DNA from 3 places in the Comamonas thiooxydans genome. Region 3 is predicted to be linked to each of the others. Evidence: predicted binding sites of a transcription regulator. Region 3 holds the regulator's gene; each other region holds the start of a gene.
The links. Region 3 encodes LexA, which represses DNA repair genes until DNA is damaged. Its sites were predicted from a motif close to ACTGTATNNNNATACAGT; they were not measured.
Positions count from the first base shown of each region.

Region 1: the regulator LexA is predicted to act here: its motif matches at 1,402-1,419, upstream of imuA (translesion DNA synthesis-associated protein ImuA).
Region 2: the regulator LexA is predicted to act here: its motif matches at 1,707-1,724, upstream of CTR2_RS06055 (DNA topoisomerase IV subunit B).

Region 1 covers NZ_AP026738.1:2,541,904-2,545,180, reverse strand. The annotation lists gene CTR2_RS11715 (Y-family DNA polymerase) at 1-460, opposite strand, end outside; gene imuA (translesion DNA synthesis-associated protein ImuA) at 462-1,385, opposite strand; gene CTR2_RS11705 (HD-GYP domain-containing protein) at 1,672-3,024, opposite strand; gene CTR2_RS11700 (3-oxoacid CoA-transferase subunit B) at 3,221-3,277, opposite strand, start outside.
Region 2 covers NZ_AP026738.1:1,326,506-1,329,782, reverse strand. The annotation lists gene CTR2_RS06055 (DNA topoisomerase IV subunit B) at 1-1,673, opposite strand, end outside; gene CTR2_RS06050 (MFS transporter) at 2,083-3,277, shown strand, end outside.
Region 3 covers NZ_AP026738.1:3,670,516-3,673,792, forward strand. The annotation lists gene CTR2_RS16990 (asparaginase) at 1-929, opposite strand, end outside; gene lexA (transcriptional repressor LexA) at 1,012-1,683, shown strand; gene CTR2_RS17000 (hypothetical protein) at 1,852-2,274, shown strand; gene CTR2_RS17005 (hypothetical protein) at 2,694-2,939, shown strand; gene CTR2_RS17010 (universal stress protein) at 3,082-3,277, shown strand, end outside.

The sequences.
Region 1 (3,277 bases), 1.1 Mb from region 3:
CCCAGCTGCGGCAGCCCAGACGCAGCAGCACGGCGCCGTGCTGCTCCAGGGCGCTCAGCGTCCATAGCGGCAGCGCATCGGCATGCAGCGATGACTCAGGCATGGACAAGGAAGCAGGAACGGTGCCGCAAGGCCGGTCCTGCTGCAGCCGCAGCCGTGCCAAAGCCTGCCAGGCCGTGCCGCCCTGTCCGCGCAGCGGCTGCAGTGCCGCATCCCCGCCCCCGGACTCCGGGTGGCCAGCCTGGCAAGCTTGCGCAAAAGCACTGTCCAGTCGCGCCAGCAAGACCTCGGCTCCACCCCAAAGACGCTGCACCATGCTGGTCTCCATGAGCAAGGCGTCTTCGAGCAAGGCCACCCGCGGCGAAAACTCCAGTGCCCACCAGCAGGCACTCTCTGGCACCGGACTGGACTGACTCAGGCAGGCCAGAGGCCAGGCCATCCAGTGCTCTGCGCTGCCCATCTCATGCCTCCGTCGTCCAAGGCGAAGCCGTTGCAGGAGCTGCGACAGTCATGCGCCCCTGCATGAGCATGGCAGCCTCCTCGCTCTGGCGCGCATGTCTTTGAGACTGCGCCTGCAGCACTGGCTGCCAGGCCCATTGCGAAAGCGGGAGCTGTATGGGACGCTCCAGCAAAGGCCCGCGCCGCTTCAGTATCTGTATCTGCAAACCCGGCGCCTGCTGGGCAGCGGAGTCTGCCGTGACTCTCTCCAGTCTCAACCGCAACGCAGCAGGAGAGCTGTGCGGCTCGGCCTGCGACTCCTGCCATAGCCACAGAGGCCGGCCCTGCGAAGCGGCAGCCAGTTGCAAGCGGCGCAGCGTGGACGCTGGAAGCTCGGGCAACCAGGCCAGCACCGCCAGCACATCCCGGCAATGCAGAGCCTGCTCACAGGCCCAGGCCAGATCCTGGGCACTGCGCCCCGGCTGCACCGCACACAGCCGCTTCGCGTCAATGCCGGCGGCCTGCAAGGCCGGGGCAAAAGGCAGATAGGGTGGAGCCACCAGCACCAGCTGGCCCAGCCCGGAATCCGTGCGTGAAGCCGCATGCTGCCGGACACGGGCGGCCAGCGCAGGCAACAGCAAGGCCCACTCCGCATGACAGTGCGCGGGTTGCTGCAGCTGAATCAAGGCATTTCCGGGCCAGCCTCCGCCCGGCAGCTCGGCATCCAGCGCAGCATGACCGCTGGGCCAGACCTGAGGGCCGGCGCCGGCCTGCCAGTCCGTGCCGCGCCAGACACCGGGAATCTGTATGGCGGACAAAGGCGGGCTGCTCGCAGCGGGCAGACCCGGCCGCACGCCCTTCTCTGCACCTGTTTGCTGCCGGACAGACTCCGTCATGCCGGGCGGTGAGCCAGGATGGACCAAGGATGTCAGAGGCTGGGTGTGCATGCGAAAACTCTTGAATACTGTACAAATATACAGTTATTCGAGTTTTCACGCAAAACAAGGCCTTAATATCGGCGGCAGATACGGCCGACCCTTTTATATCGGACGTTGTGCGCTATCAAAAATACTTTTTCAGGATGGCGCACACAGATGCGACAAAGCACGCCGCGCTGCGGCGTGATGCACAGAATCTTGAAGAAATACCGGTTTAGCGCTTGTCAATCAAGCGCCTGCAGCTATCAAACTTGAGGTCAGCCGTCGTCGCAGGCAAAACTCGCAGTCAATGCCCTCAATTGAGCGACTGCTTGTCGGCATTCATGGCCGAGCTGCGGCCTGCCTGCGGCATCAGCTGAGCGCAGGCCTCGCACCATTCGGCCACCGCGACTTCCAGTGTGGAGCCGCCCTGTCCCAGCGTGGGCCAGCGGCGCAGGCAGTCGTTCATGATGGCCTGCAACTGCCACAGGGCCTCGCGGTTGACCAGGGCCAGCTCGCTCATGCCCAGGGCGTCGTCCTTGAGGTAGCTCAGCACATCCAGCTGCTGGCTGGGGTGGGAGCCCGCTTCGGCCAGCTGTTTCTGCAGTTGCGCAAGACTGGCTTCCACGGCCACCGCCGCCTGCGCATCGGGCATTTGCTGCCAGTGCTCGGGAAAATCGCGCCGGAGTTCGCTCCATTTGCGCAGCGCAGCCTCCAGGGCCGCAATGCTGTGCGAGAACTCGGCCTGCAGCGGCGCCAGTGGCTTGCCAGGACTGATTTCGTCATAGAGCAGCGGCAAAATCAGGTGCACCAGATCGGCCGGATAGCTCTTGTGGTTCATGCGCAGCATGAGCGACAGGCGCTGGCCCGGCATGTCCGTGAATTTCTCGAAGAAGGCCGAGACCACCTCGGCCAGCAGCAGCACCTGCCCCATGGGCGAAATGGCGTTGCCCTTGATGCCGCGCGGATAGCCGGAACCATCCATGCGCTCATGGTGCTCGAGCACGGCGATTTCCACGGCGCGCGAATACAGTTCTGTGCTGCGCACCACCAGCATGGCGGTGACGGAATGCGCGACCAGATGCTTGCGCTCCTCGCCGCTCAAGCGGTGGTCCGGGTCGGTCCAGACCGGGTCCATATAGAGCATGCCCACATCGTGCAGCAGCGCGGCCGTGGCCAGCGGCACGCATTCGCGCTCGGTCCAGCCGTTCTTGAGCGCCAGAAAGATCGCCACCAGCGTCATCTGCAGGCTGTGCTGGTAGAGGTCGGTGCGCTGCTCGCGCATGACGGTGAGCTTGAAGGCGATGGCCTGGGGCAGCAGCAAGCTCTTGAGCGGCGCCAGTAGACGCTCGATATCGCCCATGGACGCCACCATGCGATGCAGTAGGTCGACCTGCTCGCATTGCTGACGCGCCAGGGTGACCAGGGATGCCACGTCGACCAGGTCGCCCGTGATCAGGTTGGCATCGATCGGATCACGCAGCTTGTGCATGACCAGACGGTCATAGAGACGACTGTCAACACGTGTGCCTTTGTCCACCAATTTCATGCCCTTGTCGGTATAGATTGCATCGCCTGTCATGACCTCCGTATGCTCGGCCATATCGGTGACTGCGCGCAAAAAATGTACATCGGTCTCGTGCCCCTGCGCACCAGCGTTCTCACTCATCAAAGCGCTCTGTTTCTGTCTGCTCAATCAAACTCGATTGTTGCAGATTGCAATAATTTGTGGGCCACAATTCAAGCAAAAACAGCTTACATCGCTTGTGCCATCAACCCCGGCAGCTATTAATTCTGCTGATTCCGCAGAAAAAGCATAAAAAAAGAACCGCCGCAGCGGTTCTTGCCCGGGAGCGCAGCGCCGCTTATTTCAGCAGCGTCACACCCGTCTTGGACTGGATCTCGTCAAAGCTCACGCCCTC
Region 2 (3,277 bases), 2.3 Mb from region 3:
TTGATGGCGGGCTTCTTGCCGCGTGCCGGCACGTCCACGCGGAACAGCGGCGGCAGCGCCACATGGATGTGGCCGGCTTCGATGAGCTTGGGGAAATGCTTGAAGAACAACGTCAGCAGCAGCACCTGGATGTGGGAGCCGTCCACGTCCGCGTCCGAGAGAATGCAGATCTTGCCGTAGCGCAGGCCGGACAGGTCGGGCTCGTCATTGGGGCCATGCGGGTCCACGCCGATCGCCACCGAGATATCGTGGATTTCGTTGTTGGCAAACAGCCGGTCGCGGTCCACCTCCCAGGTGTTGAGCACCTTGCCGCGCAGCGGCAGGATGGCCTGGGTTTCCTTGTCGCGGCCCATCTTGGCGCTGCCGCCGGCAGAGTCGCCCTCGACCAGAAACACCTCGTTGACGCTGGTGTCCTTGCTTTCGCAGTCGGTCAGCTTGCCGGGCAGCACGGCCACGCCGCTGCCCTTGCGCTTTTCCACCTTCTGGCCGGCCTTCTGGCGGGTTTGGGCGGCCTTGATGGCGATCTCGGCCAGCTTCTTGCCCCAGTCCACATGCTCGTTGAGCCAGAGTTCCAGCACCGGGCGCACAAAGCCCGAGACCAGGCGCACGGCATCGCGCGAGTTCAGGCGCTCCTTGATCTGGCCCTGGAACTGCGGGTCCAGCACCTTGGCGTTGAGCACATAGCTGGCGCGCGCGAACACGTCGTCGGGCATCAGCTTGACGCCCTTGGGTAGCAGCGAGTGCATGTCGATGAAGGCCTTGACGGCCTGGAACAGGCCGTCGCGCAGGCCGCTGTCATGCGTGCCGCCCGCCGTGGTCGGAATCAGGTTGACATAGCTTTCGCGCAGCGGCGCGCCATCTTCGGTAAAGGCCACGCACCAGGCCGCGCCCTCGCCTTCGGCAAAGCTGTCGTTGTTCTTGTCGGCAAAGCCCTCGCCCTCGAACAGGGGGATGACGGGCTCGCCATTCAGGCTCTGCGCCAGATAGTCGCGCAGGCCGCCCTTGAACTGCCAGCTCTGGGTGTCGCGCGATTTTTCGTTGACCAGCGAAACGGCCACGCCGGGCATGAGCACGGCCTTGCTGCGCAGCAGATGCACCAGCTCGCCCATGGGCAGGGCCGAGGATTCGAAGTATTTGGCATCGGGCCAGGCACGTACCGTCGTGCCCTGCTTGCGCTCGCCGGCCTGCAGAGGGCGCACCTTCAGCGGCTCGATCACGTCGCCGCCCGAGAACACCAGCGTGGCCACCTGGCCGTCACGGTGCACCTGTACCTCCAGACGCGTGGCCAGCGCATTCGTCACCGAGACGCCCACGCCATGCAGACCACCCGAGAAGCTGTAGGCGCCGCCATTGCCCTTGTCGAACTTGCCGCCCGCGTGCAAACGCGTGAAGACCAGCTCCACCACGGGCGCCTTCTCCTCGGGGTGCAGGCCAAAGGGAATGCCGCGCCCGTCATCCTCCACGCTGTAGGAGCCGTCAGCGTGCATGGTGAACTTGATTTTCTTGCCGTAGCCGGCAAGCGCCTCGTCGGCCGCGTTGTCGATCACCTCCTGCAGGATGTGCAGGGGGTTGTCGGTGCGCGTATACATGCCGGGACGCTGTTTGACAGGCTCCAGACCCTTGAGAACGCGGATCGAGCCTTCGGAATATTCGTTGGACGGTTTGACTGCCATGGGGGCGGATTGTAGTGGCCTCTCCGAATGAGAGCTGGATAAATTCACAGTTGTTTACTCCCAATACTCTTGCACAAAGCCCGAACATCTGTCTTGGCAACGTGTTTTTACCGGGTCTTTATCGCTGCAAATACTCTGAAAACAATAGCATCTACTGCATGCCATTCATGCGTTATGGATGGTTTCAAACCCATATCCATTGCATGGATTGCGCAAGGCGCTCACTTTTTATTTTCCTGCCTGGCTCCCGCGCCGCAGCTTGCCGGTCACGCATTCTGGCAGGCCAGCCTGCCACGCATGTGACGGCCTGTGCAGGCGCAAAACAGCTTGTTTCGTTAAAGTGGTGGCTGACCGCCCCCCAGCCTTTTTTCGCACACACGGCATGACTACAAAGACAACTCAAGCCCCCATGTCCATGGCGCAGATTCTTCTGTGCGGTGGCGCCATCGTCACGCTCTCCATGGGCATACGCCACGGCTTCGGCCTGTGGCTGCAACCCATCACCCAGGAGATGGGCTGGACGCGCGAGAACTTTTCCCTGGCCATTGCCGTGCAGAACCTGTCCTGGGGCGTCCTGGGCATCTTCGTCGGCATACTGGCCGACCGCATCGGCGCCTTCAAGGTGCTGATCGGCGGCTCCATCCTCTATGCGCTGGGCCTGGCCGGCATGGCGCTGTCTCCGAATTCAACGATGTTCCTGCTGACCGCCGGCGTGCTGATCGGCGCAGCCCAGGCCGGCACCACCTATGCCGTGATCTACGGCGTGCTGGGCCGGCAGATTCCCGTGGCGCGACGCAGCTGGGCCATGGGCGTGGCCGCAGCAGCAGGCTCGTTCGGCCAGTTCTTCATGGTGCCCGTGGAGGGCAAGCTGATCGCGCAGTTCGGCTGGTCCAATGCCTTGCTGATACTGGCGCTGTTCGCGCTGCTGATTGCCGCCCTGGCCTTTGGCCTGCGCGAGCCGGGCTTTGGCGGCAGCACGCCCATCAAGCGCGAGCAGACCGTGGGCCAGGCGCTCAGGGAAGCCTGGACCTACCCCAGCTTTCTGCTGCTGATGGCAGGCTACTTTGTCTGCGGCTTCCAGGTCATGTTCATTGGCGTGCACATGCCCAGCTATCTGAAGGACTTCGGCATGGCGCCCCATGTGGCCAGCTATTCGCTGGCCCTGGTCGGCCTGTTCAATATCTTCGGCACCTATCTGGCCGGCAATCTGGGCCAGAAGCTGCCCAAGCGCTATCTGCTGTCGGGCATCTACGGCCTGCGCTCGGTGGCCACCGTGGCCTTTTTGCTGGCCCCGCTCTCGCCCTGGTCGGTCTATGCCTTCTGCGCCGCCATGGGCTTTCTGTGGCTGTCCACCGTGCCGCTGACCAATGCCACCATCGCCCAGATCTTCGGCGTGCAGCATCTGTCCATGCTGGGCGGCTTTGTCTTCTTCAGCCACCAGATCGGCAGCTTCCTGGGCGTATGGCTGGGCGGCTATCTCTACGATATCAACGGCAACTACGACATGGTCTGGTACATCTCGATTGCCCTGGGCATTTTTGCCGCCATCGTCAACCTGCCCGTGCGCGAGGCCGCCATTGTGCGCAGCTCGCCCAGCGCAGCCT
Region 3 (3,277 bases):
TTGGCCGCCGGCAGTCTGCTCACACGGCTATCCCGCGCTCCATCAGCTTCCACCACCGGCCCCTCCTCGCACCGGGTCGTGATGCGCAAAGCCATGCCCTGCGCCTGCGCCCAGTCCAAGGCTGGCACCAATGCCTGATGGACCGTGCCATTGCCCGTGCCCACCACCACCACGGCACGCACGCCTGCCGCATGCCAGGCCTGCATCACCGCCAGCGCCACGGCACTGTTGCAGCCCGCATGGCTGTGCAGCAGCTCCACCTGGGGCCATTGACCTGCGGGCGCTAAAGCGATTGCAGGCGAGCCAGCCGCAGCGGCTCTTGGCAGCCCGCCCGTTGCCCAGCGCAGACGCCCTTCCTCCACCCAGCCCTGCGGGCCGGCGCCACTGCCATCGAAGGCATCCACGCGGTAAGGATGCACCTTGCGCACCTGGCGTGCGCTGAACACCCTGCCCGCCATCACCGCCAGCACGCCTCGACCGGCGGCCTGTGCATCGGCCGCACAGGCCACGGCATCGCGCAGATTGCCGGGGCCGTCGGCCGAGATGGCCGTGGCCGGGCGCATGGCACAGGTCAGCACCACGGGCTTTGCCGGACGCAGAACGCATTGCAGAAACCAGGCGGTTTCCTCCAGGGTGTCGGTGCCGTGGGTGATCACGATGCCGCTCACATCATCACGCGCGAGCAGCTCGGCACAGCGCAGCGCGAGCGCATGCCATGTCGCATGATCCATATCCTTGCTGTCCAGTTGCGCCAGTTGTTCCGCCTGAAGCGACGCAGCGGCAACGCACTCCAGGTCCGGCACGGCCTGCAGCAGTTGAGCCACGCCCAGCTGGGCCGCGCGGTAGCCCACGCTGGTGCTGGCCTGCTCGGCGACACCGGCAATCGTGCCACCCGTGCCCAGGATGAGGATATTTTTGTCACGTTCCACTTGCAGTCCTCTTCAAACTGATTAAAAATACAGGTACTGGATGAACACACAGTATTCATCATCGATCGATCAAGGAATGCCCATGGACCACCCCAAGCTCACTCCCCGCCAGCAGCAGATTCTGGACCTCATCCAGTCCACCATCGCTCGCACGGGTGCGCCTCCTACCCGGGCCGAGATTGCCAGCACCTTTGGCTTCAAGTCGGCCAATGCTGCAGAAGAGCATTTGCAGGCACTCGCCCGCAAGGGCGTCATAGATCTGGTCAGCGGCACATCGCGCGGCATTCGCCTGCGCGCCGATACCGTGCGCAACATCAATGCGGCACGCGGTGCCAGCTTTGCGCTGCCGCTCACGGCCCTGGCCCCGCTGGTGCTTCCCCTGGTCGGCCGCGTCGCTGCTGGCTCGCCTATTCTGGCCCAGGAACATATCGATCAGAGCTATTCGGTCGAGCCCAGCCTGTTTGCCGCCAAGCCCGATTACCTGCTCAAGGTCCGCGGCATGTCCATGCGTGACGCGGGAATCATGGACGGCGATCTGCTGGCAGTACAGGCCACGCATGAAGCGCGCAACGGCCAGATTGTGGTGGCCCGCCTCGGCGACGACGTGACCGTCAAGCGCTTCAAGCGCACGCCTCAAGGCATCGAGCTGCTGCCCGAGAACCCCGACTACAAGATCATTCACGTCGATCCTGAAGAGCCATTCGCCATCGAAGGCCTGGCCGTAGGCCTTATCCGCAACAGCATGTTCATGTAAACGGCAGACGGCGTCCCTCCGCCTATGCAGCGGAGGCACCGAGCCTCTTTCCCTCTCAAGCCCAGGTGGTAGGCGCGAAGCCGTTGAGCTTCGCCCTGGGCGGAGCTTTGTCGGAAGAATGCAATCCTGCCCTTATCCATGCCGCAAGGTCATCAAAGGAGTTGCCAAATGGGATTCGCCACATCACTGCAGGCGTTGACACGCCTGACCCTTAAAAGCCTGCCTGCCACGCTGTCGCTCAACCCGAACTTCAGCTCCGATGATGCAAGCGACACCGCTGCAAAACCTGCATCCTTCACTACCAATCGTCCAAAGGCGAAGCAGATCAGCATTCCTGTCATGCGCGCCAACCGCGGCCGCAGTCGCCTGGGCAGCAATACGCTTTGTCCTCAAACCTTTGCAGCGACACCAGAGCTGCAATCGCCAATAACCGACGAGTCTAGGCAAGCAGCTTCTCCACGACTTCTCAAAATCGTGCAGCGAGAACCACGCAAGCAGCCCGAATGCCTGCTGATCTGCGGACGCATGGCCGATGTCTGTGCCGCGCTGGAGCGTATGGCACTCCATGAGCAAACAGCCCCGCAAGTCTGAAAGCACAGTGAGGTTTGACTGCCTGCACCCATGCAACCTCGAGCCCGACCCGCGATAGGCCTGCAGGCGATGCAACAAAGCTTCCCTATGCATCCAACAGGAAGCCATCTCAACGCTCTTTACCCATCGGCTGGCAGATATGGCGCCAGACAACTCTGCCAGCAGTGCATAGGCCAAAAACTCGATATCGCCAGAGCAGGCCCTCTGTGTTTACGCCGAACGATCTGGATCGCCATGTAAATTATTTGCCGATGCTCTGCCTGCGCCTGTACGCCGGAACGCATTTCGCACAAGCCTCGCAGCCTTCCAAACTCCTTGTCAGGCGCGAATATGCGTCAGAACGGATACCCGGATCAGGGTATTGCGGCACCTCTTCGACAGTGGAAACATTCATATACACATGTCAACGAGGGCGTCTTATGAGTGCCTACCGCAAGCTCTTGCAGCACATACAGGCCAAAGACGCCAATGGAGACCTGCGCCTGATTCTGGTCTATCAGAGTTTTGATGAGGTCGACATGCCGCATGGCGTCTCCATACGCCCGTCTACCATTTACTTTGAAACTGCCGATCATCAGGAGGTCAACTGGCTCAATCCGCAGCAGTTCGAGATAGAGGCCACTGGCGAAATCCTCAATCGCGTTCCTCCTTCGCCCGAGGAATGAGACAACTCGACGCGATCGGCCCCGTTACAGAGTCTTACCTCCTGTCTACAACTCTGCTGCATCAAGAACTAGGCATTGCGCGGCTCGAAATATTGGAATAAATTGATTCTCAGGCACATCTTCCGGCATCAGGAGGCTGAACATGTTCAAGCACCTGCTCATTCCCACCGATGGCACCAAACTGTCAGAGGCTGCCGTGCGTGCTGGCGTTCTGCTCGCGCGTGAACAAGGCGCCAAGGTGACCGGCCTTTATGTCATGCCCGACTACCGAGCCATCATCTACGGCGCAGACGCACTGCTGACTTACAACAGCACAGAGTTCGAGCGAAGTGCCAACA